DNA from 3 places in the Verrucosispora sp. WMMC514 genome. Region 3 is predicted to be linked to each of the others. Evidence: riboswitches for the same ligand, from Rfam matches in the RefSeq annotation. Region 3 holds a riboswitch; each other region holds the start of a gene.

Region 1 (9,382 bases), 2.5 Mb from region 3:
AGGCTGCCGTCGAGGATCCGAACGGTGAACGCGATCAGATTCTTGACCGGCCGTTGCACGTCGATAATCTCGGCGCGCAGGTTCGGACCGGTGAGCATGCCGGCGTCGGAGTCCTGTCCGCCGCTTTCGGCGTAGAACGGGGGCGGTCCAGTGCGACGGAGACGATGTCGCCGGCCTGGGCGCCGTGCGCGGCGAAACAGTCGCCGGGCCGCCCGCCGTCGCGTTCTGGCAGGTGTCGCCGGCATTTTCACAGTGTCGGCGACACCGACCAGTGGTCACCACGTGTCAGTTGTCCGGCTGCGTGGTGGTGGCGACGACGAGCAGGGACAACTCTCGGACGAGATCGTCCAGTGACTGACCGCTCTGCGCGCGGAGCAGTCCGAGGCTCAGGTCCGCCAGAAGGTAGAAACCGAGGGTCTTGGCCTGCTCGGAGCCGAACGCGGCGAGGAGTTCCTCAGCGCCGCCGAGGTCGCCGCGATGTTTGGCGGCGATGACCCCGGCAGCGCGTTGCACCAGTTCCGCGGCGGCCGGGGTGAGGCCCGTCATGCGGTCAGAGCTTCGGCGTGGTGGCGCGGGCGGCATCGAACCGGGCGATCACGTCCGACCAGTTGACCAGGTTCCACAGCCGGTCCACGTAGTCGGGCCGCACGTTCTTGTACTGCAGGTAGTAGGCGTGCTCCCAGGCGTCGAACACCAGCAGCGGCGTGGAGCCCTGCCCCACGTTGCCGTGGTGGTCGTAGACCTGCTCCACGATCAGCCGCTGCGCGAGCGGCTCCCAGGCCAGCACACCCCAACCGGAACCCTGCACGCCCTTGGTGGCGGCCGAGAGCTGCCCGGCGAACGCCTCAAACGAACCGAAGTGCTCCTCGATCGCCGCCGCCAACTCGCCGTCGGGACGGTCGCCACCATCCGGGGAGAGGTTCCCCCAGAAAATCGAGTGCAGCACGTGCCCGGAGAGGTTGAACGCGTACGTCTTCTCCAGACCGACAAGAGTGGAGAAGTCGCCCTTGGCCCGGGCCTCGACGAGCTGCTCCAGACCGTCGTTGGCGCCCTTGACGTACGCGGCGTGGTGCTTATCGTGGTGCAGCTCAAGGATCTGCCCCGACATCGCCGGCTCCAACGCGCCGTAGTCGTAGGGCAGGTCGGGCAGGGTGTAAACCGCCATCAGAACTCCTCTGGGACTGCTGCTCTTACTGCAAAGCTTTGGCAATTGCATAGGATAGGCCACTGTGCAGACCTCGACAGGCACCCCGCGCCCCATCACCCGTTACGGCACGCCCGTCCTGCACCGTCGCTGTGCCGAGGTGACCGACTTCGACGACGTCCTCGCCCAGCTCGTCGCCGACATGTTCGCCAGCATGTACGCCGCCCACGGCGTCGGCTTGGCCGCCAACCAGATCGGCGTCGACGCCCGGATCTTCGTCGTCGACTGCCCCGACGCCACCGGCGCCCGCACCGTGGCCACCGTCGTCAACCCGGTCCTGCACCTACCCGAGCACCGCGACCTGGTGACCGACACCGAGGGCTGCCTCTCCGTCCCCGGCCAGCACGCCGAACTGGCCCGCTGCGCCACCGCCACCGTCACCGGATTCGACATGCACGGTCAGGAAGTCCGGCTGGACGGCACCGGCACCCTGGCCCGCTGCTTCCAACACGAGGTCGACCACCTCGACGGCCTCGCCTACGTCGACCGACTTCCCAGCAAACTCCGCAAACGCATCCTCACCACCAACGCCGAACACCCTGGCGTCGGCGTGGGCACCGGCCAGGACGACTGACCGATGCCGGTCGTCCTGGGCATCGAAACCTCCTGCGACGAGACCGGCGTCGGCATCGTCGCCGACGGCGTCCTGCTCGGCGACGCCCTCGCCACCAGCATGGACGAACACGCCTGCTCGGCCTGCCCTACCCCGGCGGCCGCACACCGAGACCGCTGTCTTGCCCGGGCGGGATGGCTGGCCCTGGTGTCGTGGCGAAGGTGACCGGCGCCTCGAAGGCGGCGCGCCGGGCGGCGCGGCGCAGAGCAGCCAGGACGGCGGGTCCGACCAGGACGATGGCCATCACGGTGGTGATGGCGCGGCCGGTGTCCCACCCGAAGGTGGAGGTGACGGCGGTGAACACGGCGAAGCGGTGCAGGTTGTCCAGCACCGGCGCCCCGGCGACGTAGGAGAGCTGGGTGTCCGCGCCGATGCTGAACGGCCAGAACCACAGGTTCATCAGCAGCCCGTAGCCGTAGGCGGCGATCGCACCGTAGCCGGCCAGCACGGCGATCTCGGCCCGGCCCCGCAACCGGGCCGGCAGCAGCCCGGCGCCGAGGCCGATCCACGCGGCGGCCAGCATCTGGAACGGCAGCCACGGGCCGACACCGGCGGTGAGCAGGGCGGAGGCGAACAGCGAGGTGGCGCCGAGCAGGAACCCGAAGCCGGGTCCGAAGACCCGGCCGGCGAGCACGAGCAGGAAGAACACCGTTTCGATGCCGGCGGTGCCGGCTCCGAGCGGACGTAGGGCCGCGTTGACGGCGGCGAGCACGCCGAGCATCGCCAGGGCCTTGCTGTCGATGCCGCCGGAGCTGAGTTCGGCCAGGACGAGGGCCAGCAGGATCGGTAGTACGGCGATGAAGACCAGTGGTGCCTCGGTGGTCCGGGCCATGCTCTCGGGTTGGGCTGGTACGAAGAACGGCCAGCTGAAGGTGGCCAGCGCGGCGACGGAGGCCAGGACCAGCACGACGGCCGTACGCGGGGCGACCCGCAGGGCGGTCGTCATCCTCGTGTCCGTGTGGCGGCCAGCGCGGCGGTGACCTGGTCCACGGTCAGCCAGGGCTGCGGTGCCAGCACCTTGGCGACCTGCGGGGCGAACGCGGGTGAGGCGAGCATGACCTCGGCGGTGCTGCCGTCGGCCACGATTTCCCCCTGCGCCATCACGACAACGCGGTCGGCGAGGGTGGCGACGAGTTCGACGTCATGGGTGGCGACGACGATCGCCCGACCTTCGGTGGCCAACCGCCGGGCGATCGCGGTGAACTGCCGTTTGGCACGGTAATCCAAGCCTCGGGTGGGCTCGTCGAGCAGCACGACCTGTGGTGCGGCGGTGAGCTGGACGGCGAGCGCGAGGGCCAGCCGCTGCCCTTCCGACAGATCGCGGGGATGCTGGTCGCCGGGCAGCGCGGGGGTGAGCTGGTCCAGCAGCGCCCGGCAGGTGCCCACGGATGCGTCGGACTCCCGGTCGGCCTGGGCGCATTCGGCTTCCACCGTCTCCAGATAGAGGAGGTCACCTGGGGTCTGCGGCACCAGTCCGACCCGTCGTCGAGCACGCCCGGCGGGCAGTGTTTTCGGGTCGGTGGCGCCGTCGGGGCCGACGACGGTGACAGTTCCGCTGTGCCGTGGGCCGCTGCCCTGCACCGCCCAGAGCAGGCTGGACTTGCCGGAGCCGTTGCGGCCCATCAGCGCGACGATCCGGCCGGGATGCAGGTCGAGATCCACGCCGGCCACGGCGACGGTGCCGGGGTAGCGCACCACGATGTTGCGGGCGGCCAGTACCGGCAGACCAGCCGGTGGTGGTGTGGCCGGAGGCGCCGGGGCGTCGGCGAGCCGCTGCCGCAGGTCCGATGCGCGGCGACGGGCGTCGCGTACGGACAGCGGCAAGGGTGTCCAGCCGGCAGCCCGGCCCAGGTCGACAAGGGGTGGCGCGAGATCGACGTCGGCGAGCACAGCGGCCGGTTCGCCGTCGATGACGGTGCCGTCGCCGGGCAGGTAGAGCAGGCGGTCGGCATACTGCACGACACGTTCGAGGCGGTGCTCGGCCACCACGACGGTGACGCCGAGGTCGTGGACCAGGCGGGTGACGGCGGCCAGGACATCCTCTGCGGCGGTGGGGTCCAGGGCGGAGGTCGGTTCGTCGAGGACGAGCACCTGCGGGTGGCTGGTGAGCACGGCGCCGATGGCGACCCGCTGCTGCTGCCCGCCCGACAGGGTCCGGAGCGGACGGTCCCGGAGCTCGGCGATGCCGAGCAGGTCGAGGGTCTCCTCGACGCGTTTACGCATGACCGGCGCCGGCAGGGCAAGTTGTTCCATGCCGTAGGCGAGTTCCTCTTCGACGGTGTCGGTGACGAATCCGGCGAGGGGATCCTGGCCGACGACTCCGACGACGTCGGCGAGGTCACGGGGAGGGTGGCTGCGGGTGTCGCGGCCCTGCACGGTGACGGTGCCGTGGAGCGTGCCGCCGGTGAAGTGCGGCACCAGCCCGTTGATGGCCCGCAGCAGAGTCGACTTCCCGGCGCCGGTGCGGCCAGCGACCAGGCACAACTCGCCCTCGGGGATGTGCAGGTTCACGTCGCGCAGCATCGGTTCGGGGGTTTCGGCGTAGTGGACGGTCACCCGACTGAAGTCGATCAACGTAGGGCCTCCGGCTCGCTGGTGTCGCGCTTCGGCGAGCTGCGGGTCGTGCCGTTCGGTGGGATGAGCACCGGGCGGCGGGTGCGGTGAGCCGCGAGTGTCGGCGGCGGTGCCAGCCAGGCCGGCGCGACCGCGACCGCGACGACCAGGAGCATCAGCGGGGTCAGCTCGGGCCAGGTGAGCGGGCTCACCGGCGGGTAGAGCCGGTCCGGGGCCACGGATCCGGCCACCGCCATCACGACGGCGGTGGCCGCCCCGCAGCCGGCGACGGCAACCTCCGTGATCCGCCAGCGGTCCGGCCGGTAGCGGCTGCGCCGGACCTGCCGGCCGGCCAGCAGCATTCCGATGACGGCTGTCGCCAGACCGACGATCAGCATCGGCAGACCGAGGTAGCCGGGCACTGTCGTGTCGAGCAGCCCGTACGTGCCGACGCAGACCCCGACCAGGCCGGCGAGCACCAGCCCGCCGGTGAAGGCGCGCTGGCCGGCAGGTATCGCCGCGCTGCGGCCGTAGCCGCGCGAATCCATGGCCGCGGCCAGGGCTAGGGATCGGTCCAGGGCGTCGGCCAGCACCGGCAGTGCGATGCCCCGTAGGGCACGCAGACCCTGCCCGGCGGCACCGCGCAGCCGGCGGGCCCGGCGTACCCGCAGCACACTTTCCACAAGTTGCGGAGCCACCGACAACGCGACCACCACGGCGGTGCTGATCGCGTACAAGGCACCAGGGACCGCTTTCAGCAGGCGTTTCGGGTTGGCCAGAGCGTTGGCGGCACCGAGGCAGATGAGCATCGCCGCCAGGCGCAGCCCGTCGTAGAAGCCGCCGAGGAGTTGTTCGGCGGCGACCGGGCCGAACAGCCGGATGCCGGCCGCCCACGCCGGCAGCGGAATCTCCGGCAGGTGAAGCAGGACGTGGTCCCCCTGTCCGCCGCCGAAGACGAGGCGGAACACCACCCGCATGGCCACGATCACCGCGCCGAGCATCAGGTACATCCGGAATGCGAACGCCCAGGGGGCGTCACCGCGGCGGCGGACGACCACAAGCGCGGCAGCGGCGATGAGCAGCGCCAGCGGCAGCGGGTTGGTGGTGTGGCTGGCCGCGGTCGCCAGACCGAGTGCCCACAGCCACCAGGCACCCGGGTGCAGGGCGCGGGGTAGCCGTCTCGCCAGGGCCGGCCGGCTGTCAGGCGGTGTCACAGGTGGCTGTCGCGCAACCCCGTCAGCGGTGGCCTGATCAGTCATCCGGCTCGGCGGTTCGCCGGCGGCGGGCGGCGACGAGCCCGCCACCCGCCAGCGCGACCAGCAGGAGCACCCCCGCCACGGTGCCCAGCGGGAGGCCGTCGGTGTCACGCGTGGCGCTGAACTCGGTCGCCGGGTACGAGTCCGTCGGATCGGCCGACGGGGCAACGGGCGCAGCCGCGAGCGGCGGAGCGGTGGCGGCCGTCGTCGGCACGGATGAGCTGCCGGAAGGGGTCGCGGTGGCGGCGGCCACCGGTGGGGTCAGGGTAAACCCGGCCGGTGGGGTACCGCCCGACATCGCCGGTGCGGACGTACGGGGTGCGGGCGGCGGAGGCGCGGGTGGTGTGGTGCGCGGCGGTGGTGCGGGCCGGGCGGGGGCCACACCAGGTCGGGGTGCGCTGTCGGCGTTGCGGTTGAGCGAGAACGACCAGCCTTCGAAGCTGCCCGATGGTGGCTTGCGGTTGAGCACACCCTTGTCGCTGTAGGTCCAGGTACCCCCGTTGGGCGCGTGCCAGTATGACCAGTAGGCGCTGGCCGGTGGCGTGTCGACGCACTTCTCCGTGCTGGCCGAGGGCTTGCCCTCGATCCGGCAGATGAATCCCTCGCCCCAGCGCAGTGTGCCGGCGATCCGGAAGCCGGCGGCCTTCAACGCCGCCAGGCCGGTGGCCTGGTCGCCGGGGGCGCACCGGACGACGGTGCCGCCGCCGAGTTCCTTGAAGTCAACCACGACGGTCACACCGGCGGCGTCGGGGCAGTAACCCGCGCTGCCGGCGGCCGCTGCCGGACCCGAACCGACCAAAACACTGGCGGCGGCCACGGCGAGGGTGACGGCGAGGCGGGTCGCCCGGATGCTCATGTGGCCCGCCGACGGCCGAGCACCAGCAGCACCGCTCCCCCGCCGAGCAGCAGCAGGGCGGTGAGCACGTACCCGCCGATCGCCGCGCCGGTGGTTGGCAGCCGGCCCGGTCCGGCGGCGGGACTGGTGACGGAGGCAGCGGGAGTCGGCGTCGTGGTGGGGGTGGGTGGCGTGCCGCCCGGGGAGGCGCTCGGTGTCGGGCTGTGGGTGGGCGCGGTGGTCGGTGTGGGCGAGGCGGACGGGGACGGTCGTCCGGTCGGGCTGGGTGAGCCGGTCGGCGTGGGTGGCACGGTGGCCGATGGGGTGGGCTCACCGGAGGGCGGCACGTCGAGGCCGATCCGGCTCAGCGGCACCTGGGCCAGCCCGAGTAGCGCCTGGGCGGTGGCGCGCCGCCACTGGTCCCGGAACGTGTCGGCGATGCCGTCGGCGACCGCCTCGGTCAACGCGTCGCTGGCGTAGGCGATGGCGCCGGCGTCGGCCGCCGCGGCACCACCGTTGGCGGTGGTGAGCTGCAGCGCCGCCAGGGCTTCGGCGGCCCGTGCCGCTCCGGCGTCGCGCCCGGCCGCGGCCAGGGCCTGCCCGGCCAGGCCCGTGCTGTTGGAGTTCGCGCCGCTGGTCGGCCCCGACCCGCCGAACGACCCGTCGGCGCGTTGCTGCGCCACCAGCCAGTCCGCGCCGCGCTGAGCGGCCTCGTCCGCACCTGTTGCGTCGGTCGCGAGCAGTGCTTGCACGGCCATGGCGGTCGAGTCGACGTCGAGGGTGGCACTGGCCTGGGTGTCGCAGGAAGGCGACGGTGCTCCGTCGGCGTCGGGGTAGAGCCGGAAGCCGCCGGCCGTGCACTGCTGCTGGATGAGGAAGTCGACGGTTTCCTGCGGCGCGCCGCCGCTGCGGGCCAGGCCCAGCACGGCAAAGGACTGATCGAAGGTGTTGCTGGGGTCCGGGCCGGTGGCCTCGGTGGTCCGGCTGGTGATCCGGCCCCGCTGGTGCCCGGTGCCCGCCGCGGACAGCAGGGCCACGGTCTCGGCACGCAGGTCCCAGCCGCCGAAGTCGGTGGGGTCGGCACCGGCGGCGGAGGCCACGTAGAGCAGTTTCGCGGTGGCACCCCCGTCGGTGAAGCCCTCGATGCCCCAGTCGTCGTAGCTGTTGTAGGACCGTACGTGCGCGGCGATCTGCGCCGTCGCCGCCTGTCGAGTAGAGCCGGCCACCCCGGTGGCGGCGAGAGCGATCACGCCGTCGATGCTCAGCCCCCAGTCCTCGGGAGTGAACGGTCCAGGTAGGACGCCGTCGACGTATTCCCCGGCGAGCCAGGTCGCGGCGTCGCGCGCGGCGGCGGTGTGGGTTGGCGATGGCGCGGCGGCCACGCCGAGGGGGGTGGTCGCGACGATGGCGAGCGCTGCGGCGGTGGCGGCGCCGAGACCGGCGCCGACGCGCCGGAGCGGGAACGTGGGCATGAGGGGTGCCTTTCGCAGAGCGGTCGGTGAAAGCTCCGGAAGGCACCGACGGGCGGCATCCGCTCGCGTGGCCGCGACGAGATGCTGTACCTCGGTTACCCGGACTCCACCCTGTAGACCTCGACAGTGGAAGCCGCTCGTCCTGTGCGGGGCATTCCGGCTCGCGAGGCGGTGCTCGCTCACGGTTGCGGGTCAGCGTCGGCTTCTACCGACTTCCCCCCGTACGGGACGTATTCAGTTGTGTACCCGGCGCACCGGGTGTCGCCACCGTACCGCCGGTCACCTCTCGGCGCCAGCGTGGCGGGCGACACCCGGCACGTCCACGGCTCGTGAAGGGTACACGCAGGTCAGGGGGCGGTGATGCTGGGTGCCGCGCCGGAGCCGAAGGACCAGCCCTCGACCGTGCCCGGGGCCGGGTTGTAGCTGGTCGCCCCCAACGTGCTGTAGGTCCAGGAGGCGCCGCTGCCGGAGGCGTGCCAGTACGACCAGTACGCGCTGGCCGGCGGGGTGTTGATGCACGGCTCCGTCGCGGCGGTCGGCTTTCCGTTGATCCGGCAGACGAACGCCAACCCCCACCGCTTCGTACCGGTCACCGTGAAGCCGGCACCCTGCAGGGCGGCCAGGCCCGTGGCCGGGTCACCGAGCGCGCACGCCACCTGGACGCCGCCGCCGAGCGCACCGTAGTCGACCACCACGGTGACCCCCGACGTCCCGGTGCACGCGGCGGCCTGCGCGGCCCGTGGAGACGGCTCGACAGCAATCAACCCGACGGCGACGACAGCCACCGCCGCGATGCTCGCCAGCCACCGACGGACGGGATCATAGACCTGCGACATGAGCACTCCTTCTGGTGGGACGGAATCTGCCGGCCGGTCAGCGGCAGGGCAGAGTGGGTGCGCCGGCGGTCGCGGTGACAGTGGAGAGCCGGGCATATCCGGTGCCGGTCAGACCGAGAACAGCCTGCGCGGTGGCGCGGGGGGCGGTACCGGGATCGAAGACGCCGCCGTCGAAGTCGACAGCGCCCCGGTCGGCGACCGGGGCGGCACACCCGACCTGAAGATCGGCCAGGAACACGCGGGCCCGGGCCCAGGCCAGCGGCCGTCCACCGTCACGCAGCGCCTGAGCTGCCAACCCGGTGCTGTTGGCGTTCGCGACCCCACCCGCGTTGGTGAACCCACCGTCGGCGCGTTGCACCGAAAGCAGCCATTGCAGCCCTGCGGCGGCATCAGCCTTACGACCGGCGGCCCGCAACGCCTGCACCGCGACGGCCGTGACGTCCACATCCGACACACAGACCGGCTGCGCGGGCAGCAGCGGATAGCCGCCGTCGGGGCACCGGGTACCCGCCAGCCAACCGGCGGCAACCGCCGGCACACCTTGCGCGGTCCGGTCCAGCGCGAGAATCGCGAAGGACTGGCTGAACGAGTTACTGAAATCACCCCACGCCGA
Region 2 (9,382 bases), 1.1 Mb from region 3:
ATCTACCTGAACGCCGGACGACATCCGGAGGCTATCGCCCACGGCTTGCAGGCGCTTCGGGAGTTGCGTGACACGATCGAACCGGACCCGGACGTTCCCCGTCTGCTGAGTGGGCTCGGAGAGATCTACGCGATCACCGGGCGATACGAAGAAGGGCTTCTGCACCTACGGCGTTCGCTGTTCCTCGCCGCGGAGAACGGTGACCAGCAGGTCGTGGCCAACGTCCTCCGCAACATCGGTTCCATTCGCTCCCGTCAGGGCGCGCACGGGTACGCGAAGCGTCTCCTCACCGCATCCTTGCTGATCTATTACGGCAGCCGCCGTTTGAGATCTTGCTGTTGAGGTGGGGTGGACGCGAGGCGGCCACCGCGTGATCGTCTGTACGTTGTGGACATAACTTCAGATCTGGCGGTGGCCGCAGGCCACAGCGTAGACCCCGCCGCGTGGGAGCGGGTCATGGCCGGGGTGCTCGGCTGCTTCGCGGGCCGGTTCGGGCGGGTGGAGCCGCGGCGGGCGGCGGGAGAGTTCGTCTCTGGTCTGCTATCTGACCTTGAAGTCAAGACATGTTGGCAGTTGGCGGAGCAGGCCGGGCACGTCCGGCCGGACGCGATGCAGCGGTTGTTGTACCGGGCGGTGTGGGACGCCGACGCCGTTCGTGATGACCTGCGGGCTCTGGTCGCGGGCCGGTTCGGTGACCCGGACGCGGTCCTGGTTCCGGACGAGACGGGAGACCTGAAGAAGGGCAGCCACACCGTCGGGGTGCAGCGGCAGTACACGGGCACGGCCGGGCGGATCGAGAACAGCCAGGTCGGGGTGTTCCTCGCCTACGCAAGCCGGCACGGGCACACTCTGATCGATCGACGGGTGTATCTGCCGGTGTCGTGGACCGACGACCGTGACCGCTGCGCCGCCGCGGGGGTGCCCGACGAGGTCGGGTTCGCGACCCGGTGCGAGCTGGCCGCCGACATGATCACCGCAGCCCTTGATGCCGGTGTCCCGGCGGGGTGGGCCGCCGCGGACGAGGCATACGGCAACAGCAGCGTGTTTCGTGCCTTGCTGCGCGAACGCGGACTCGGCTATGTCCTCGCGGTGTCCCGCAGTCATCTGGTGCCGCTCGACGGCGGCAAGACCCGCGTCCGCGCCGACCGGGTGGCCGCCGACCTGCCCGCCACCGCATGGCAACGCCGCTCGGCCGGGGCCGGATCCAAGGGCCCACGCTTCTACGACTGGGCCTGGCTCGACGACGTGTGCACCGACGCCGACCCGGACGACGGCGGACGGCACAGCCTCCTGATTCGAAAGAACACGACCACCGGTGAGCTGGCCTTCTACCGCTGCTGGACCCCGAAGCCGGCCACTCTCGCTCAGCTCGTGCGGGTCGCGGGCATCCGCTGGACCGTCGAGGAGAGCTTCCAGGCCGCCAAGGGCCAGGTCGGCCTGGACCAGCACCAGGTCCGCCGCTGGGACTCCTGGCACCGGTTCACCACCCTCGCCCTGGCCGCACTCGCCGTCCTGGCGATCTGCGCCGCCGACGCCGCGACCGACGCTTCCACCGACCACGGCTTGATCAAGCTGACCGTCAACGAGATCCGCCGACTGATCAACGCCTGCATCATCCGCCCGATCACCGACCTCGCCCACCGTTTGCACTGGTCAGGATGGAGACGCCGGCATCAAGCCCGAGCCCGCCGAGCCCACTACACACGCCGACTCAACCTCGAACTCCAGCCATGATCCCAAACGGCGGCTGCCGTACTATCGTCGTTTCGGGACCGAGTGGGGCGAGGGCGAGGTGCTCAACGAGCTCGCCTCCATCGAACTCGCCCTGGGCAGGCCAGATCTGGCCGCGCAGGTGTACCACGAGGTGATCCACGCGCTGCGGGACAAGAGAAACCCGGGCATCGAATCCGCAGCCCACAACGGGCTCGGACGGGCCGCTCTCGCCGCCGGCGACGTTCACGCCGCGCGTGAGCACTTCGAGGCTGCCCTGGAACTGGTGCGCGAAATCGGTCACCGTCGCGAGTTCGCAATTTCTCTCGACGGCATCGCGTGCTGCCTGGTGGCCGCTGAGCCTGACCGCGCTCGGACACTGTGGCGGCGAGCCCTGAAGCTCCTGATCGAGCTCGACATGCCGGAACGCTTCGAGGTGGAGAAGCGGTTGACCGAGGCGGAGCGTCGGCAGCCCGCCGTTCGGTGACGAGTACGGACTTCCGTTATCCGACCGGTGGGCGCGGCGGCGAGTAGGCCCATCTTCCGGTACGTCTGTGGCCCGTGCTGAACTGCGAGTTCGGGAAGTTGTGGCGGCCGCAAGGTCTTCGCAAGCCTCCACAACATTCTCTCAACGGATGCACCGCCGAGGCTCACTACATTGCTGGCTAGTGATCGGTGGAGAAGCGGTGCCGCGCACGAAGTAGCCGAATCAGTCGAACAGGTCATGGCAACCCGGTTCCGGCGACTGGAAACGCATCGGGGGCGGGCGCGGGCCGACAACCCACCATTCCCGGTGACCCACCGGGGCCGCCTGCCCAGCGGATGGGCAGGCGATCCAACCTCCCGAGTGAGGAGAATTGATGAGCGGAACACTGCTGCGGGTTGGACTCGCTGCGCTGTTCGCCGTCGCGGTGCCCGGCCTGCTCGCCGCACCGGCCAGCGGTTCGCCGGCTGCCGACGACCCGAGCCCGGCGTTGCCCCTGTCCACCGACGTCGCCGACCGATATCCGTCGAGCCCGTGTGACCCGAACGGCACCACCACGTCCGACAGCACCATCGCAAGCCAACTCAACGGTCAGCTGACCGGCACCATGGCTGGCGCGATGACCGCGTACCGCGTCTCCTGCGCTCGTATGGTCGTCGACACGGTCCGCGACCGCGACCTGGCCTCGCGCGCGGCGGTCATCGCCATCACCACCACGATCGTGGAAAGCACCATCCAGAACATCAATGTGGAACTCGACCACGACAGCCTCGGCCTGTTCCAGCAGCGTGCTTCCTGGGGCACTGCGGCTCAGCGTCTGAACCCCACCTGGGCCACCAATGCGTTCCTCGACAAGATGATCCGCGAGTATCCGAACAATTCGTGGATGACCGCGCAGATCGGGGACGTGTGCCAGGACGTACAGGGATCGAAGTTCCCGGAGCGTTACCAGCCCCAGGCCGCTGACGCACAACGCATTGTCGAGGCGCTCTGGTCCGTGTCTGAGCCCGGTGGTCCGGCTGTGGTGCGGGCGGAGGGTGAGTACCACCTGTTCGGGGTCAGTCCGAGTGGTCAGCTCAGCCAGAACACCTGGCGACCCGGCGGCTGGCTCGGCTGGGAATCCCTCGGCGGCACCGTCGCCGGCACCCCCGCCGTCACCTACCACGACGGCCAGTACGACGTGTTCGCCCGCAGCCCCCGAGGCGTCGTCTACCAGAAAACCTGGCAAGGCACCTGGAGCGACTGGAAAAGTCTCGGCGGCATCATCCAAGGCGGCCTCGCCGCCGTCTACGTCAACGGCGAACACCACGTCTTCGGCATCAGCCCCAGCGGCCAGTTGAGTCAGAACACCTGGCGAAACGGCAGCTGGCTCGGCTGGGAATCCCTCGGCGGCACCGTCGCCGGCACCCCCGCCGTCACCTACCACGACGGCCAGTACGACGTCTTCGCCCGCAGCCCCCGAGGCGTCGTCTACCAGAAAACCTGGCAAGGCACCTGGAGCGACTGGAAGAGCATCGGCGGCATCGTCGACGGCGGACTCGGCGCCGTCTACGCCAACGGCGAATACCACGTCTTCGGCATCAGCCCCAGCGGCCAACTCAGCCAGAACACCTGGCGACCCGGCGGCTGGCTCGGCTGGGAATCCCTCGGCGGCACCGTCGCCGGCACCCCCGCCGTCACCTACCACGACGGCCAGTACGACGTCTTCGCCCGCAGCCCCGGCGGCACCGTCTACCAGAAAACCTGGCAAGGCACCTGGAGCGACTGGAAACACATCGGCGGCACCCTCGGCTGACAACGCTCGTCGATGCTGAGGCCGGTTGGCCGGCACGGGTTACCCCGTGCCGGCCAACCGGTCCTTCATACAGTTCCGCTCAGGTCGGTACCACCCGGCCCGGTGCGGTCAGCTCCCGCGTACCTCGGCGGCGGCGGCCACCAGGTGCCGGAGAGACGCCTCGACCTCCGGATAGCCGCGCGTCTTGAGGCCGCAGTCCGGATTCACCCACAACCGGCGGGCCGGCACGGCCGCGACGGCCCGGCGCAGCGCCTCGACCACCTCGTCGCGCGACGGCACCCGGGGCGAGTGGATGTCCCAGACCCCGGGGCCCACACCCCGGCCGTAGCCGATCGCGGCCAGGTCGTCGAGGATCTCCATCTTGGACCGGGACGCCTCGATGCTGGTGACGTCGGCGTCGAGGGCGTCGATGGCACCGATCACCTCGCCGAACTCCGAGTAGCACAGGTGGGTGTGGATCTGGGTGTCGTCGGCGACGCCGCTGGTGGCCAGCCGGAACGCCGCCACCGCGAGTCCAGGTACGTCTTCTGGTCGGCCCTGCGCAGCGGCAGCGTCTCCCGTAGCGCCGGCTCGTCGACCTGGATGACCCGGATCCCGGCGGACTCCAGGTCGCGGCACTCGTCGCGAAGGGCGAGCGCGACCTGGTCGGCGGTGTCCGCGAGGGGCTGATCGGTACGGACGAACGACCAGGCCAGGATGGTGACCGGACCGGTGAGCATGCCCTTGACCGGTCTGCTGGTCAACGACTGCGCGTAGGTGGACCACGCGACGGTCATCGGTGCCTTGCGTGACACGTCGCCGTAGATGATCGGCGGGCGTACGCAGCGGGAGCCGTAGGACTGCACCCAGCCGTGCCGCGTGGCGGCGAAACCGTCGAGTTGCTCGCCGAAGTACTGCACCATGTCGTTGCGTTCCGGCTCCCCGTGCACGAGCACGTCCAGACCCAGCTGTTCCTGCAACCGGACGACCTGCTCCACCTCGGTGCGCATCCGGGACGCGTAGCCGGCGTCGTCGAGGCTGCCGGCCCGGTGCGCGGCGCGGGCCCTCCGCAGCTCGGCGGTCTGCGGGAACGACCCGATCGTGGTGGTCGGCAACTCCGGCAGACCCAGTCGTTCCTGCTGCCGGGCGGCCCGGGTGGGATAGTCGCCGCGCTGCCGGTCGGCCGGGCGCAGCGCGGCGAGGCGGCCGCGTACGTCGTCGTGACGCCAGTTTGCCGGGGTGGCCGGCAGGGGCGCGGGCAGCGCGGTGGTGCCGTCGCGCAGCGCGCGGCCGAGCACGACGATCTCGTCGACCTTCTGCCGGGCGAACGCCAGCCGCTCGGACAGCCGGGGGTCGAGATGCGTCTCGGCGGACAGGTCGACCGGAACGTGCAACAGCGAGCAGGACGACGAGACGGCGACGTGGTCGGCCAGCCCGGCGACCGTCGCGCCGGCCGCGACAGCGGCCCGCAGGTCGGTACGCCAGACGTTCCGACCGTCGACCAGGCCGGCGACGATGGTCTTGCCACCGAGTGGTCCGGCGGCGGCGAGACGGTGCAGGTTGCCCGCGCCGGCGACCAGGTCCAGACCGACGGCGTCGACCGGGGTGTCCAGCAGGGCCGGCAGCGCGTCGCCGAGGTCACCGAAGTAGGTCGCCACGAAGATCCGCGGTCGGTGCGTGAGGTCGCCGAGCCGGGTGTAGGCGCGGCGCAGGGCGTCGATCTCGGCTGGGCTACGGTCGGCGGCGTAGGCGGGCTCGTCCAGTTGCACCCAGCTGACGCCCGCGTGCGCCAGCTCGGCGAGAATCCGGGCGTACGTCTGGACCAGGTCGTCCAGCCGAGCGAACGGGTCGACGCCCTTGGCCAGCAGCAGGAACGTGGCCGGTCCGACGAACACCGGCCGGGTGGTGATGCCCAGGTCGCGGGCCTCGGCGTACTCGTCAAGCGCCTTAGCCGGGTTGGCGGTGAAGACGGTGTCCGGGGCGATCTCCGGCACCAGGTAGTGGTAGTTGGTGTCGAACCACTTCGTCAGCTCCAACGCCGGCTCGGCGTCGACACCACGTGCCATGGCGAAGTAGGTGTCCAGCGCGGACAGACCCAGCCGGGTGAACCGGTCCGGGACCGCGCCGACCGCGACCGCCGTGTCGAGCATCTGGTCGTAGTAGGAGAAGGTGTTCGACGGGATCGCGTCGAGACGGGCGTCGCGCAGCGTCCGCCACACCTGCGCCCGGAGGCCGGCGGCGGTGGCGGCCAGAGCCTCGGCGTCGATGGTGCCGGCCCAGTACGCCTCGACGGCCTTCTTCAGTTCACGGTTCGCGCCGATGCGTGGGTAGCCGAGCACGGTGCTCTGCCCGAATGCGGTACTCACCAAGGGTTCCTTCCCTCGAAGTGTCCGGCGGACACGGGAGGGAAGACGGGTACACCTCGGGTACCGGCTTCCGCCCTGGTCCTCCCACGGGACCGCCGGCGACGCACGCCGGCGGCGTGCGCAGCACTGGCAGGTCTTCGGACTCGCGGGCATGACACCAGGTCGCCTACTGGCCGTCGCTTCCCAGACCTCACGGTCCAGTGCTTTGTTGACGGCGGTCGTTCCCACTCACCGCTGCGGGGCAGTCCCGGATTCACACCGGGTTCCCTCTTACGACGCCCCACCCACCCGGGCGGGACGAACCAGCACCACCGGCCATCGTACGGGCCACACCGCCGGCTAAGCCCGAGGTGTCCGGCCTGCGGGACCGCGAGCAGGCCGGACACCGCACTAGCGCAGGTGCCGGGCGAAGAACCGGCCGGCGTCCTCCCCCGCGTACCAGGGCACACCGGTGTGTCCGCCCATGTTGGCGTGCAGCGTCTTCTCCGTGGAGCCGAAGGCGTCGAACAGCTCCAGCGCCGCCTGCCGGTCGTTGCCCTCGTCGTCCCACTGCAACAGCATGTGCAGCGGAATGGTGACCTGCCGGGCCTGTTCGACGATGAGGCGCGGGACGAAACTTCCGGCGAAGAGACCGGCGGCCACGATCCGGGGCTCCACCACCGCGAGTCGGACGCCGACCGAGATCACTCCCCCGGAGTACCCGACGGGGCCGCCGATCTCGGGCAGCGACAGGAGGGAGTCCAGGGCGGCCTGTGCTTCCGGGACCGCCCGGTCGACGAGCGGGAGGACGAGAGCGTCCACGATCTCGTCGCTCACCGCCTCGCCCGCCGCCAGCACCCGGTGCAGTTCGGCGCGAGCCTGCTCGGCGGCGGCCCAACGCGGCCGGTCACCGCTGCCGGGCAGCTCGACCGCGGCGGCGGCGAAGCCGTCCGCTGCGGCGCCCCGGGCCCGCGCCACCAGACGGGGGTACATCCGGCCCAGCCCCAGTGGCGGGTGACCGAGCAGGATCAGCGGAACCGGTGCGGTCGCGAACGCGGGTGTCCACAGGAAACCGGGGATGTCGCCGAGCGTGAACCCGCGTTCGAAGACGCCGTCGTCGAGGTGTCGTTCGGAGGTGAATCGCATGGTCGTGCCTTTCGGGAGTGCGTGTGAACGGCGCTCCCGGGCGACCTACCGCCCGACCGTGACCCCGGAGGGGAGCACCCATGTCGAAACGTTCACGGGTACCACCTCCTCGGTCTCTCGCACGGCCTTCGGGCAAACTAGCAGCGGGCCGTCCCGGTCCGCCACGGGGTTTCCCGCGCCGCTTCCGCTCGCCTCGCGCACTGTCGGCCGGTGAGGTTCACACCCCCAACCGGAACGCCTCGACATGCTGTTGGCGGGACGGAACCCGCAGGGCGCGCAGGCTGCGTCGCACGGTGCCGGCCATCGCCGCGGGACCGCACAGGTAGACGTCGCGCTCGGCGATGTCGGGGACCAGGCCGCGCAGACTCTCCGGACTGAACGGCTGGCTGCCGTCGGCGGTGCGACCGGTCAGCAGGTGCAGGCGGGCGCCCCTGGCCTGTGCCAGATCGCGCAGCTCATCGATCAGTACCGCGTCGGCGGGCGTGCGGGCCCGGTAGAGCACCACGACGTCTCCGGTCAACTCCGGGTCCTCCAGCAGCGCCCGGATCGGAGTGATGCCGATGCCACCGGCGATCAGCAGGCTGTTCTCCCGGGTGCGGGCGGCGGTGGTGAGGGCGCCGTACGGACCCTCGGCGTAGACCCGGGTGCCCACCGGCAACTGCCGCAGCCCGGCGCTGGTGGAGCCGATCGCCTTCGCCGTCAGCCGCAGCGTGCGACCGTCGGGCGCCGCCGACAGCGACCACGGGTTGACCTGCCACCAGGAGTTGTGCCCCGGGAAACGCCACCAGAAGAACTGGCCGGGACGGGCGCGCAGCCGGTCGAGGCGGTTGCCGGCAACGTGGACGGACACGACGTTGTCGGTCTCCGGCACCACCGCGACGACCCGCAGCCGGTGCCGGACGTTGCGCACCAGCGGCACGACCAGGCGGTTGGTCAGCAACGAGCCGACCGCGAAGGCCCACAACCCCCACCAGTAGGCCTTGGCGACGGCGCTGCCGGCGAACGAGGCGCCCTCGTAGATCTGGTGGATCACCGACAGCACGATCACCACGTACACCACCAGGTGGATGGCGTGCCAGAGCTCGTACGACATGCGGCGGCGGGCGATCCGTACCGAGGTGGACGCCAGCACGCCGATCAGGACTGCGGCGATCATGCCCAGTAGCACCGGCATCTGCCGGGCCAGGTTCGGGATCTCGGCGAAGAAGGAGATCCGGTCGATCTGTGCGTAGCCGAGCAGCACGAACGTCGGGTGCAGCACGACCAGCCAGAAGACCGCGAACCCGGTCCAGCGGTGCCAGTTGGTGAGCTTGTCCATGCCGATCCGCCGTTCCAGGAACGGCATCCGGCCGATCAGCAGCAGTTGCAGTGCCATCACGAAAGCCAGATGCAGGCCGAGGAAACGGCCGATCGCGGTCAGGGTGTTGGGCGTCGGCCGGCTCGGATGAGCGAACATGACCTGGAGGATCACCAGGTTGACCAGGACAAACGTCCAGAGCAGCAGGTACGCGGCCCGAGCCTGGCCGGTGCGGCGCACCGGACCTGCCGCGGCGGCGGTGAAGGTGGTCGTGGACATCGTGAGCCTTCCTGAAGCGGTCCCGGTCGGGGTGGCGTGGGATTCCGTTCCGTCCGCCTCAGCGTGCCAGCGTCGGCGTGCGCCCGGAAGCTCGCCGAGCACGATCGCAACCTGCCCGGTGCCGAGCCCGCGAGCGGCGAGGTCGCGGTGCCACCACACGCTGCGCCGCCGCCCGCGCCGCGACGTGTGGCTGCCAGGGGCGCAGGAAAGCCAGCCGGGGGCATGGTCAACGGAGCCGCCGGTTGCGAAACTGCTTCAATCTGCGTCGGTGGGGGCGATCGGACCCTCGACCCCTCCGGCAACCAGGCGGGCCGGCCCGACGACCCCAAGGGCCGGTTCGGTGCGCC
Region 3 (9,382 bases):
CGCGGGTCCGCAACTCGCGCAGCTCGAAGATCGAGTCGATCCACTTGAAGCAGAACTCGGCCTTGCGGGCGATCGACGGGATGTTCTCCACCGCCGCGAACGCCGCGAACCGTTCCCGCTCGTCCGGCACATAGGTGTCCAGGAGGTTCAGGTAGAACTGGACGTGCACCGCCTCCTCGAACAGCTGCCGGGACAGGTAGAGCCGGCCCTCCGGCGAGTTGACGTGCTGGTACAGGTTGAGCACGAGGTTGTTGGCCACGATGGTGTCGCCGGTGGCGAAGAAGGCGACCAGCCGGGACACGAGGTGCTGCTCCGCCGGGGAGAGCTTGGCCAGGTCGGCGAGGTCGGCGTGCAGATCCACCTCCTCGACGGTCCAGGTGTTCTTGATGGCGTCCTTGAACCGGTCGAAGAACTGCGGGTAGCGCATCGGCCGCAGGGTCAGGTCCATGCCGGGATCGAGCAGCATCTGCCGCTGGCCGGTGTCGGGTTCGGAAACGGTGGTCACTGGCACGCCTCGCAGCTCTCGGGGTTCTCCAGGGAACAGGCCAACGCCTCGTCGTCGCTGACCGCGACGACCGGCTTGATCGCCGGGGTGACGGCGACGGTGGCCTGCTGGATCCGGGTCGCGGGACGCGACCGCAGGTAGTAGGTGGTCTTCAGCCCGGCCTTCCAGGCGTACAGGTACATCGAGGAGAGCTTGCCGATGGTCGGCGCGCTCAGGAACAGGTTCAGCGACTGCGACTGGTCGATGAACGGGGCCCGGGCGGCGGCCAGGTCGATCAGCGCCCGCTGCGGCAGCTCCCACGCGGTACGGAACAGCTCCCGCACCTCCGCCGGCAGCTCGGCGATGCCCTGCACCGACCCGTCGGCCCGCTTGATCTGCTCCCGGATCGGCGCCGTCCACAGCCCGCGCGCCTTCAACTCCCGGACCAGGTACGTGTTGATCTGGAGGAACTCACCGGACATCGTCTCCCGCTTGAACAGGTTGGACACCTGCGGCTCGATGCACTCGTAACACCCGGCGATCGAAGCGATCGTGGCGGTCGGCGCGATGGCCACCAGCAGCGAGTTCCGCAGCCCGTGGCGGGCGACCCGCTCCCGCAGCGCGGTCCACCGCTGCGTCTGCGTCACCTCCGCGCCCCACAGGTCGGGATGCAGCTCACCCTTCGCGGCCCGGGTTTCGGCGTACGCAGGATGCGGGCCGAACCGCTCGGCCAGCCCGGCCGACGTCTCCAGCGCGGTCAGGAAGATCTCCTCCTGCACCCGGGTCGACAGCTCCCGTGCCGACGCCGAATCGAACGGCAGGCGCAGGGTGAACAACGCGTCCTGCAGCCCCATCAGCCCGAGCCCGACCGGTCGCCAGCGCGGGTTCGACACCGCCGTCTGCTCGGCCGGGTAGTAGTTGATGTCGATCACCCGGTCGAGGAACACCACAGCCGTGCGTACCGTCGCGCGCAGCTTCTCCCAGTCGACGCCGTCGGCGGTGACGTGCGCGCCCAGGTTGACCGAGCCCAGGTTGCACACGGCCGTCTCGGTGTCGCTGTTGACCTCCAGCATCTCCGTGCACAGGTTCGACAGGTGGATCGTGTTGCCGGGCGCACCGGTCTGGTTGGACAGCCGGTTCGCGGCGTCCTTGAAGGTCATCCAACCGTTGCCGGTCTGCGCGAGCGTACGCATCATCCGGCCGTACAGGTCGCGGGCCTTGACCGTCCGGACGGCCTTCTTCTCCGCCGCCCGGTACGCCTCGTCGAACGCCTCGCCGAACAGGTCCGGCAGCTCCGGCGCGTCCGACGGGTCGACCAGCGACCAGTCGCCGTCGGCCTCGACCCGCCGCATGAACTCGTCCGGGATCCAGTTGGCCAGGTTCAGGTTGTGGGTACGCCGGGACTCCTCCCCGGTGTTGTCCCGCAACTCCAGGAACTCCTCGATGTCCGGGTGCCACGGCTCCAGGTAGACGCAGGCCGCGCCCTTGCGTCGGCCACCCTGGTTGACCGCCGCCACCCCGGCGTCGAGCGTCTTCAGGAACGGCACGATGCCGTTCGACCTGCCGTTGGTGCCCCGGATCAGCGCACCCCGACCCCGCACCCGCGACCAGGAGATGCCGATCCCGCCGGAGAACTTCGACAGCTTCGCCACCTGGTGGTAACGCTCGTAGATCGAGTCGAGTTCGTCGCGCGGCGAGTCGACAAGGAAACACGACGACATCTGCGTGTGCCGGGTACCCGAGTTGAACAGCGTCGGTGAACTCGGCAGGTAGGCCAGGCTCGACATCAGCCGGTAGAACGCGATCGCCTCGCCCGGCGTCTGCGACAGCCCGCAGGCCACCCGTAGCAGCCAGTACTGCGGCGTCTCCACCACCAGCCGGGTCTGCGGATGCCGCAGCAGGTAGCGGTCCGCGACCGTACGCAGCCCGAAGTACTCGAACCGCAGGTCGCCGTCCGGGTCCACCGCGTCGTCCAGCTTGCGCGCGTTACGGGCCACGAAATCGGCCGTGGCGTCCCCGATCAGCCCCAGGCCGTGCGCGTACCGGATGGACTGGCTGAAGCTCGCCACCTGCTGCCCACGGACCTCCTTGTCCACGTACGCGGCCAGCAGCCGCGCCGCCAGCTTCGAGTACTGCGGCTCCGCACCGATCAGCTCGGCGGCCGTCTGGATGGACAGCTTGTCCAGCTCGGCGGTGGTGGCACCGTCGTACAGACCGCTGATGGTCTTCGTGGCCACCCGCAGCGGATCCACCTCGTCGAGGTCGGCAACCCACCGCTCCACCGCACGGACGATCTTGTTGACGTCCACCGGTTCCGTGGCGCCGTCGCGCTTGCGGACCTGCATCACCTGCCGGCGCTGCTCCGACACAGCTGGGCCGGAGGCCGCCATCTCCCGCACGACCGTCACGTCTCTCTCCTCGCGCCGTCACCGAGGGCCTCGGACACGCGGGAGGACGCCACGGGATCCGCGCAGGCGGCACGGCCCGTTCCTGGCGTCGGCCGTCCCACGCGGCCTGCGGCCGCCGCCCACGAGTGCGGGCGGCGTGCTGGCAGGTCTTCGGACTCGTGGGCGTGCTAACGCGCTCCTACTGGCCGTCGCTTCCCAGGCCGTGGCCCAGTGCTTCGTGACGGCTGTCGTTCCCACTCACCGCTGCGGGGCAGCCCCGGATTCCCACCGGGTTCCCTCTTGCCTCGGCCGCCCCGGATGGGCGCCCGAACCAGCTACGGGTGACACCATATATGGGTGGCCCACGAACGCAAGACACCAGATGGTGTGTCGGCGTGTCCTGCAACGTGGGTCACATCCGGCTATGCCGGTCCGTGCTTGACCGGTCGCAGGCAGGCAGGCGTACGAAAAGGACGGCGGATGCGACGGGATGCTGATCGTCGGTCACGCCCCGGCGCGGCTACCCGCCCCGCAGGTGCACCGCAGCCACGCGAGGAACCGGGTGGTCAGCTCGCCGGGATCCTCGCGCGGCAGGTCGTCCAACGCCGCCGTCAACAAGGCACCCGCGTACATCGACAGGCCCACCCGGTCCCGGCCGTACGCCTCGGCGAGTCGCACCCGCGCCGGAGCGCACGGCCACACCGGTTCGCCGTCGCAGGTGCCGCACGTCCACTGCGGCCGGCGTGGTAGGTGCTGGTCGCCGAGGCGGCCGGGCAGGGCGTCGACAGCGCGACCGATCCGGATCGCCTCAGCGGCCATAGCGTCGCGGTAGCGCACGGGTCGCCCGGTCATGCCAGCCACCGGGCGCTGCTCCGGGCCTGGTCGAGCAGGCGTTGCCGGGCGGCCTCCTGCTCGACGGTCTCCCGCCACTGCCTGCCGTCAGCTAGCGGCCTCGGCCGCCGCCGCAGCCACCACCAGAACCTGCGCCACCTGCTCACGTCATCACCTCCGCCATGTTCAGGAAGGCGGCGGCGGGTTCCCCGCACCGGGTGGGACGCGATAGACACCGCCGCCGCCGCAGATGCCCGGCGCAGGGGGACCACGCCCGGCATCTCCCGCCCACCGTCCCGGTTAGACCGACGAACTACCAGGGACGTCAACGACCAGACGCGCAGGTCAGCGGTGTGACTGGTACGTGGTGTACAGGTCAGAGCGTGCAGCCGACGAGCGTGGCCAGCTCGGACAGTTCTGTCGACATCGCCCGACGGCGCCCGTTGGTGATCTGCTGCACGATGTCGCGAGCGTACCGCTGTTGCCGCAGCCACGTCGGAGCCCGATCCCGCAGGTCCAACAGCACCCCGGTGGCGTCGGCATACTGCCGTTGCTGGACGTACGCCCACGCCACATCTAGCCGGTGCCGCTGCCACGACGTGGCCACCGTGGCCACCGTGGCCCCGACCGGCACCCGCTCGGCCATCTCCAACACCCGGCCGGCATCCCCCGCAACGGCCGCCGCCTCCACCCGCATCATCTCCACCCGGGCCGCGCGGAATCCGCCAAGGATCGCCAGGTGCCCTCCGCCCACCGGCCGGTCCGCAAGCCGCGCCGCGCCAGCCGCCGCCGCGTCGAGCAGCGCGTTCGCGTCGTCGGCTCGGTTGTCCCGGGCGGCAGCAGCGGCGGCGGCGAGCAGCAGCCAGCCCCACACCGCCAGCTCCGCCGGCTCCGCCCGCCGTAGCCGCGGCTCCACTGCGTCTGCCGTGGCGATGGCCACCTGCTCGGCCTCGTCGAGCCGACCCTGTCGCAGCAGCAGCCACGACGATCCCTTGACTGTGGACGCACCGAGTACTGGGTCACCGGCCACCTCGGCGGCGTCGAGGGCTCCGGCCACAGCCGCATATGCCAGATCCCCGGCCCGAAGCTGGATTAGCAGCTCGCCGGCCAGATAGCGGGCCTGCGCCAACGTCACGTACGCACGGATGCGCTCTGGGTCGGCGACGGCCATTGCCGTGTGCTGCGCGTCCTCGATCAGCCGGGGCATGCCGGTCAGGGCTGCCGCATAGTCGCCTCGGTGGTAGGCCGCGTCGAGGTCGCCCAGGCGACGGCGGACAAAGTCTAGGGCGGGCGGCGGTCCGGCCGGCGTGACGGTGACCGGGCCGCCCAGCCCTCGGGCCGGGGTCAGTGTCCGCCGGATCGCCGCCAGGGACAGCGGCCGGTGGTCGGGTTCGCGTCGGGCTGCGGCCTGCGAGGTGTCGCCGAGCAGCGCGGTGGTGGGCACGTCCAGGGCGCGGGCGAGCGCGTGCAATGTCGCCATGCGCGCGGAGGCCCGTTCGCCGCGCTCCAGCTTGCGGATGGTCTCGACCGACACATCGGCACGCTCGGCGAGTTGTTCTTGCGTGAGGGTGGACTGGCGACGGATACGGGCGAGGTGCTCCCCGATGGTCGGCATGGTCGATCGTCTCCCCAGGTGGAGGGCCGGGCGGTGACCTGCCGGCCTGCACACCGGCGGGCCGCCACAGTCGACGGTACCCGGCACCGGGATGCCAGACAGCGCCCGACAGGCGAGTCGTGCCGTCGGCGGAGGTGGTCAGTCGACTGGCCGAGACTTATTCGGTGCGCGGTGCCGCCAACTCCCATTGTGGGATAGACATACCCCATGCGCTTCACCCTGACCTACGACGGCGTGCTCACCCCCGACGCCAGCGCGAAGCACAAGATGGACGTCCGCCGACGCTTCCATGGACAGCTGGCGGAGTTGTGGACGCACGAGCCACTTAAGCAACTGGCGAGAGCCGCTGAGCCTGACGGCACCAACTACAAGACCATCGCCGGACATGGCTTTACTGCGGTCGTGCACGACGCGTACAACCTGCGAGCAGACCTAGACATCCTGTTGCTGCGGGAAGCCGCGCCGGGAAGCGTCCTCAGCAGGGCAGACATCGATAACCAGCTCAAGACCCTGTTCGACGCACTGACATGGCCGCAGCAAACGCAGCAGGTTCCATCAGACTGGGCCCCGGAGGACAGTGAAAAGCCGCTGCACTGCCTGCTCCAGGATGACCGGCACATCACCCGCCTCCGATTGGAGACTGAGCGCTGGCTCGGCGCACCCGCCCCTCAGCACGTTCGTCTCTTTCTCCGGGTCCGAGTCACCAGCGCCTCCCCCACACATGCCTCCGTCCTACTGGGCGTCTGACGGCCAGCAGGCCGCGAGGGATCCAGAGGAAATATCGGACGGCGCATTGGGCGGGGGTTACAGTCTTCAACCACGTTTGTTGGTTGCTGTGCGATCACAACTGAATTAAGTTGCAGAAGCGAACCCACCAGTCATAACGAAGGGCAGACAAGTGTTAAAGTCGGAACAGAAGAGATGCCTCTTCTGCGAAAGCACTCGTGAGATCAGCAAAGAGCACGTACTACCCAAGAAATGGCAGAAGATATTTGGCGGCGACCCTTTCGAACGCATTGACGAGGGTTGGCGGTTGAACGCGGCGGGGATAGCAGTTTGGGCAAACCAGAATGTGCACGCGAGACCCTTTAGTCGCTGGGTACGTGAGGTTTGTAAGTCATGCAACGGTGGATGGATGAGCCGACTCGAAGAGTCGCAAGCCGGCCCACTGGTCCAGGATATGGCCAAGGGCCTAGAAAGAGAGCTTTCAGCACGAGAGTTGGGGCATATAGCTAGATGGGCCGGCAAGACGGCGATCGTGATCGAGGCACTAACACAAATGCGACGGGCATCCGGTCAGGATCAGCGCAACGCACTGAGGAGAGGCGAGACTCCACCCAGACTCCAAGTCTGGGCACTACCTTTCCCGCAGGGAGACTCTGTCTACTATCACGCCACAGGCGAGGCTTTGATAGCCCGAGACGGAAAAGCATTCCCTTACTTTATTACCTCAATAATAATCTTCAAAGTTCACTTCTTAATCGTACATTACTCGGAAGGGCTTGAGTCTACATTCCTCCACATTAACCTAGTCGAGCATCTGGGGGCCCCCTTAGGAAACGCTACACGCGCTCAGACGTGGCCGCCCCCGCCCATCGAAAGAGAGACTCTACCAATGCTCAGGCACCGCAAAATCCAGTACCACCTCATGACAAGCACGGTTAGCGGGCCAGCATCGACGCACGTCCAACCTTACCCGCGTCGGCAGTCACCCAGTTAGCCACTCAGCTAAACGAGCCCCCTTAACGCGCATCATCGGTGTCCCCAGGGATTCCGAGATCCTCTCGGATCATGAGTAGCAGCTTGAACTCAGCTTCGTCATATCGTTCCTGACCGTCGTAAAACATCGGATCGTCAAGGTCGTCGTGCTTGCAGTACTCACCCCACCGCCAAGCTGCGTTGTACGCTGTAGCTGCCGCCATAGCGACGGCCGGCCTTCCATAGATCCTCAGGCGGTTCAGGCGAGCGAATGTCTGAGCATTCCAGTCGCGAGGCAGCACAGGGTCGCTGTGGAAGCCGTAACCCTTTTCATAGGCCATTAGAGCCATGGCCTTGAGGGACTCGTAAAAGCTGACATATGACTCCCGTCGGTGCTCGAATGTTCGATCCTCATCCTCGCGAGCCCAGCGTTCCTGCTCCCGCTGACGGTCACGCTGCCAAGTCTTGTCGTCCCGCCGGTCTGAACGACGTTGTGTGATGAGCACGCCGGCCACACCCGCAGCTACAGTTCCTATTACGCCGATCACCGCCACGATCAGCGGAACCCAGAGTGGAGTCTGCACGGTTCGATGGTGCTGTTCCGGTCAAGTGGAGCGCTACCCCAGAGACCAGCCAGGTATGCCATCACTGTCTGCCGGCGACCCGCACTTCAGGGGGAACGGGCCGCTGCCCGTTCCCCACGTCAAGCGCACCTTGACACGCCGCTGGCGTGCTGCGGCGGCCCACCGGGCTTCCCCTGTCCGCCGCGTACCTGGGGCACTCCGACCCCGGCTTCACCCTCCGGATCTACACGCACCTGCTGCCAACCAGCGAGGACCGCACCCGTCGCGCGATCGACCACGCCTTCGCCGACGATCCGCAGACACCGGACGGCCTGGAGACGGCATGATCATGCATCACGGCCATTCCAGGTGCTCCACCGCAGGTCAGAGCGCCTGCGGTGGTCACTTGGCGTTGAAGTAGCTGGCCTCGGGGTGGTGGACGACGATGGCGTCGGTGGCCTGCTCCGGCATCAGCTGGAACTCCTCCGACAACTGCACACCGATCCGCTCGGCACCGAGCAGCTCCACGATCTTCGCCCGGTCCTCCAGGTCGGGGCAGGCCGGGTAACCGAACGCGTACCGGCAGCCCCGGTAGTCGGTGCGCAGCAGGCCGGCCAGGTCGGCGGGGTCGTCGTCGGCGACGGTACGGCCGTCGGGCAGCCGCAGCTCGGCCCGGACCCGCTTGTGCCAGTACTCGGCGAGGGCCTCGGTGAGCTGCACCGACAGGCCGTGCACCTCCAGGTAGTCGCGGTACTCGTTGCGGGCGAACAGCTTGGCCGCGTACTCGCTGACCGGTTGGCCGACGGTGACCAGCTGCAACGCGACCACGTCCAGGTCCTCGCCGCGCGGGCGGAAGAAGTCGGCCAGGCACAGCCGCCGCTCCTGCCGCTGCCGGGGGAAGGTGAACCGGGCCCGCTCGGCGTGCCCGTTCTCGTCCAGGACGACCAGGTCGTTGCCCTCCGAGTAGGCCGGGAAGTAGCCGTACACCACGGCCGCCTCCAACACCTGGTCGGCGATCAGCCGGTCCAACCAGTAGCGCAGCCTCGGCCGGCCCTCGGTCTCCACCAGCTCCTCGTACGACGGGCCCTTTCCGCCGCGCGCACCGCGCAGCCCCCACTGGCCCATGAAGGTGGCCCGCTCGTCCAGCAGCGCCGCGTAGTCGGCCAGCGGCACCCCCTTGACCACCCGGGTGCCGTGGAACGGTGCGACCGGCACCGGCACGTCGACCGCGACGTCGGAGCGTACCGAGGTGTCGTGCAGTTCCGGCAGCGACTCGGCGACCACCGCACGCTGCCGTTCCCGGCGGGCCCGCCGGGCCGCCAGGGCCGCCTCCCGCTCGGGGTCCACCACCGGGGCGCCGCCACGCTTGGCGGTCATCACCCGGTCCATCAGGGAGAGCCCCTCGAAGGCGTCGCGGGCGTAGTGCACCTGGCCGGGGAACATCGACCGCAGGTCGTCCTCGACGTACGCCCGGGTCAGCGCCGCGCCACCGAGCAGGACCGGCCAGCGCTCCGCGACCCCGCGCGACGCCATCTCGACCAGGTTCTCCTTCATGATGACGGTGCTCTTGACCAGCAGACCCGACATGCCGATGGCGTCGGCGCGGTGCTGCTCGGCGGCGTCGAGGATGGCGGAGATCGGCTGCTTGATGCCGATGTTCACCACCTCGTAGCCGTTGTTGGACAGGATGATGTCCACCAGGTTCTTGCCGATGTCGTGCACGTCGCCCTTGACGGTGGCGAGCACGATGCGGCCCTTGCCGCCGTCGTCGGCCTTCTCCATGTGCGGTTCGAGGTACGCCACC

What was found. A riboswitch is a leader RNA that binds a small molecule or an ion and turns the genes downstream of it on or off. The one in region 3 is predicted to bind cobalamin.
Region 1: linked by a shared signal. The riboswitch ahead of O7597_RS04910 (prenyltransferase/squalene oxidase repeat-containing protein) and the one ahead of O7597_RS25310 (ribonucleoside-diphosphate reductase subunit alpha) in region 3 are both predicted to bind cobalamin.
Region 2: linked by a shared signal. The riboswitch ahead of metE (5-methyltetrahydropteroyltriglutamate--homocysteine S-methyltransferase) and the one ahead of O7597_RS25310 (ribonucleoside-diphosphate reductase subunit alpha) in region 3 are both predicted to bind cobalamin.

The regions. Positions count from the first base shown of each region.
Region 1 is NZ_CP114906.1:1,086,238-1,095,619, forward strand. Features, by position in the region: gene O7597_RS04865 (alanine--tRNA ligase-related protein) at 1-245, opposite strand, end outside; gene O7597_RS04870 (hypothetical protein) at 286-546, opposite strand; gene O7597_RS04875 (superoxide dismutase) at 551-1,165, opposite strand; gene def (peptide deformylase) at 1,230-1,778, shown strand; partial or broken gene O7597_RS04885 (tRNA (adenosine(37)-N6)-threonylcarbamoyltransferase complex transferase subunit TsaD) at 1,782-1,892, shown strand; gene O7597_RS04890 (ECF transporter S component) at 1,906-2,763, opposite strand; gene O7597_RS04895 (ATP-binding cassette domain-containing protein) at 2,760-4,391, opposite strand; gene O7597_RS04900 (CbiQ family ECF transporter T component) at 4,388-5,629, opposite strand; gene O7597_RS04905 (hypothetical protein) at 5,622-6,482, opposite strand; gene O7597_RS04910 (prenyltransferase/squalene oxidase repeat-containing protein) at 6,479-7,933, opposite strand; cobalamin riboswitch at 8,062-8,204, opposite strand; gene O7597_RS04915 (hypothetical protein) at 8,281-8,775, opposite strand; gene O7597_RS04920 (peptidase) at 8,807-9,382, opposite strand, start outside.
Region 2 is NZ_CP114906.1:6,571,091-6,580,472, forward strand. Features, by position in the region: gene O7597_RS30345 (BTAD domain-containing putative transcriptional regulator) at 1-342, shown strand, start outside; gene O7597_RS30350 (IS701 family transposase) at 457-1,734, shown strand; gene O7597_RS30355 (tetratricopeptide repeat protein) at 1,793-2,197, shown strand; gene O7597_RS30360 (hypothetical protein) at 2,571-3,989, shown strand; gene O7597_RS30365 (hypothetical protein) at 4,098-4,496, opposite strand; gene metE (5-methyltetrahydropteroyltriglutamate--homocysteine S-methyltransferase) at 4,409-6,334, opposite strand; cobalamin riboswitch at 6,445-6,656, opposite strand; gene O7597_RS30375 (alpha/beta hydrolase) at 6,725-7,459, opposite strand; gene O7597_RS30380 (ferredoxin reductase family protein) at 7,677-9,035, opposite strand.
Region 3 is NZ_CP114906.1:5,433,951-5,443,332, reverse strand. Features, by position in the region: gene O7597_RS25315 (ribonucleotide-diphosphate reductase subunit beta) at 1-466, opposite strand, end outside; gene O7597_RS25310 (ribonucleoside-diphosphate reductase subunit alpha) at 502-2,874, opposite strand; cobalamin riboswitch at 3,016-3,222, opposite strand; gene O7597_RS25305 (hypothetical protein) at 3,376-3,723, opposite strand; gene O7597_RS25300 (hypothetical protein) at 3,720-3,869, opposite strand; gene O7597_RS25295 (helix-turn-helix transcriptional regulator) at 4,079-5,317, opposite strand; gene O7597_RS25290 (hypothetical protein) at 5,525-6,064, shown strand; gene O7597_RS25285 (hypothetical protein) at 7,060-7,599, opposite strand; gene O7597_RS25280 (hypothetical protein) at 7,746-7,925, shown strand; gene metH (methionine synthase) at 7,981-9,382, opposite strand, start outside.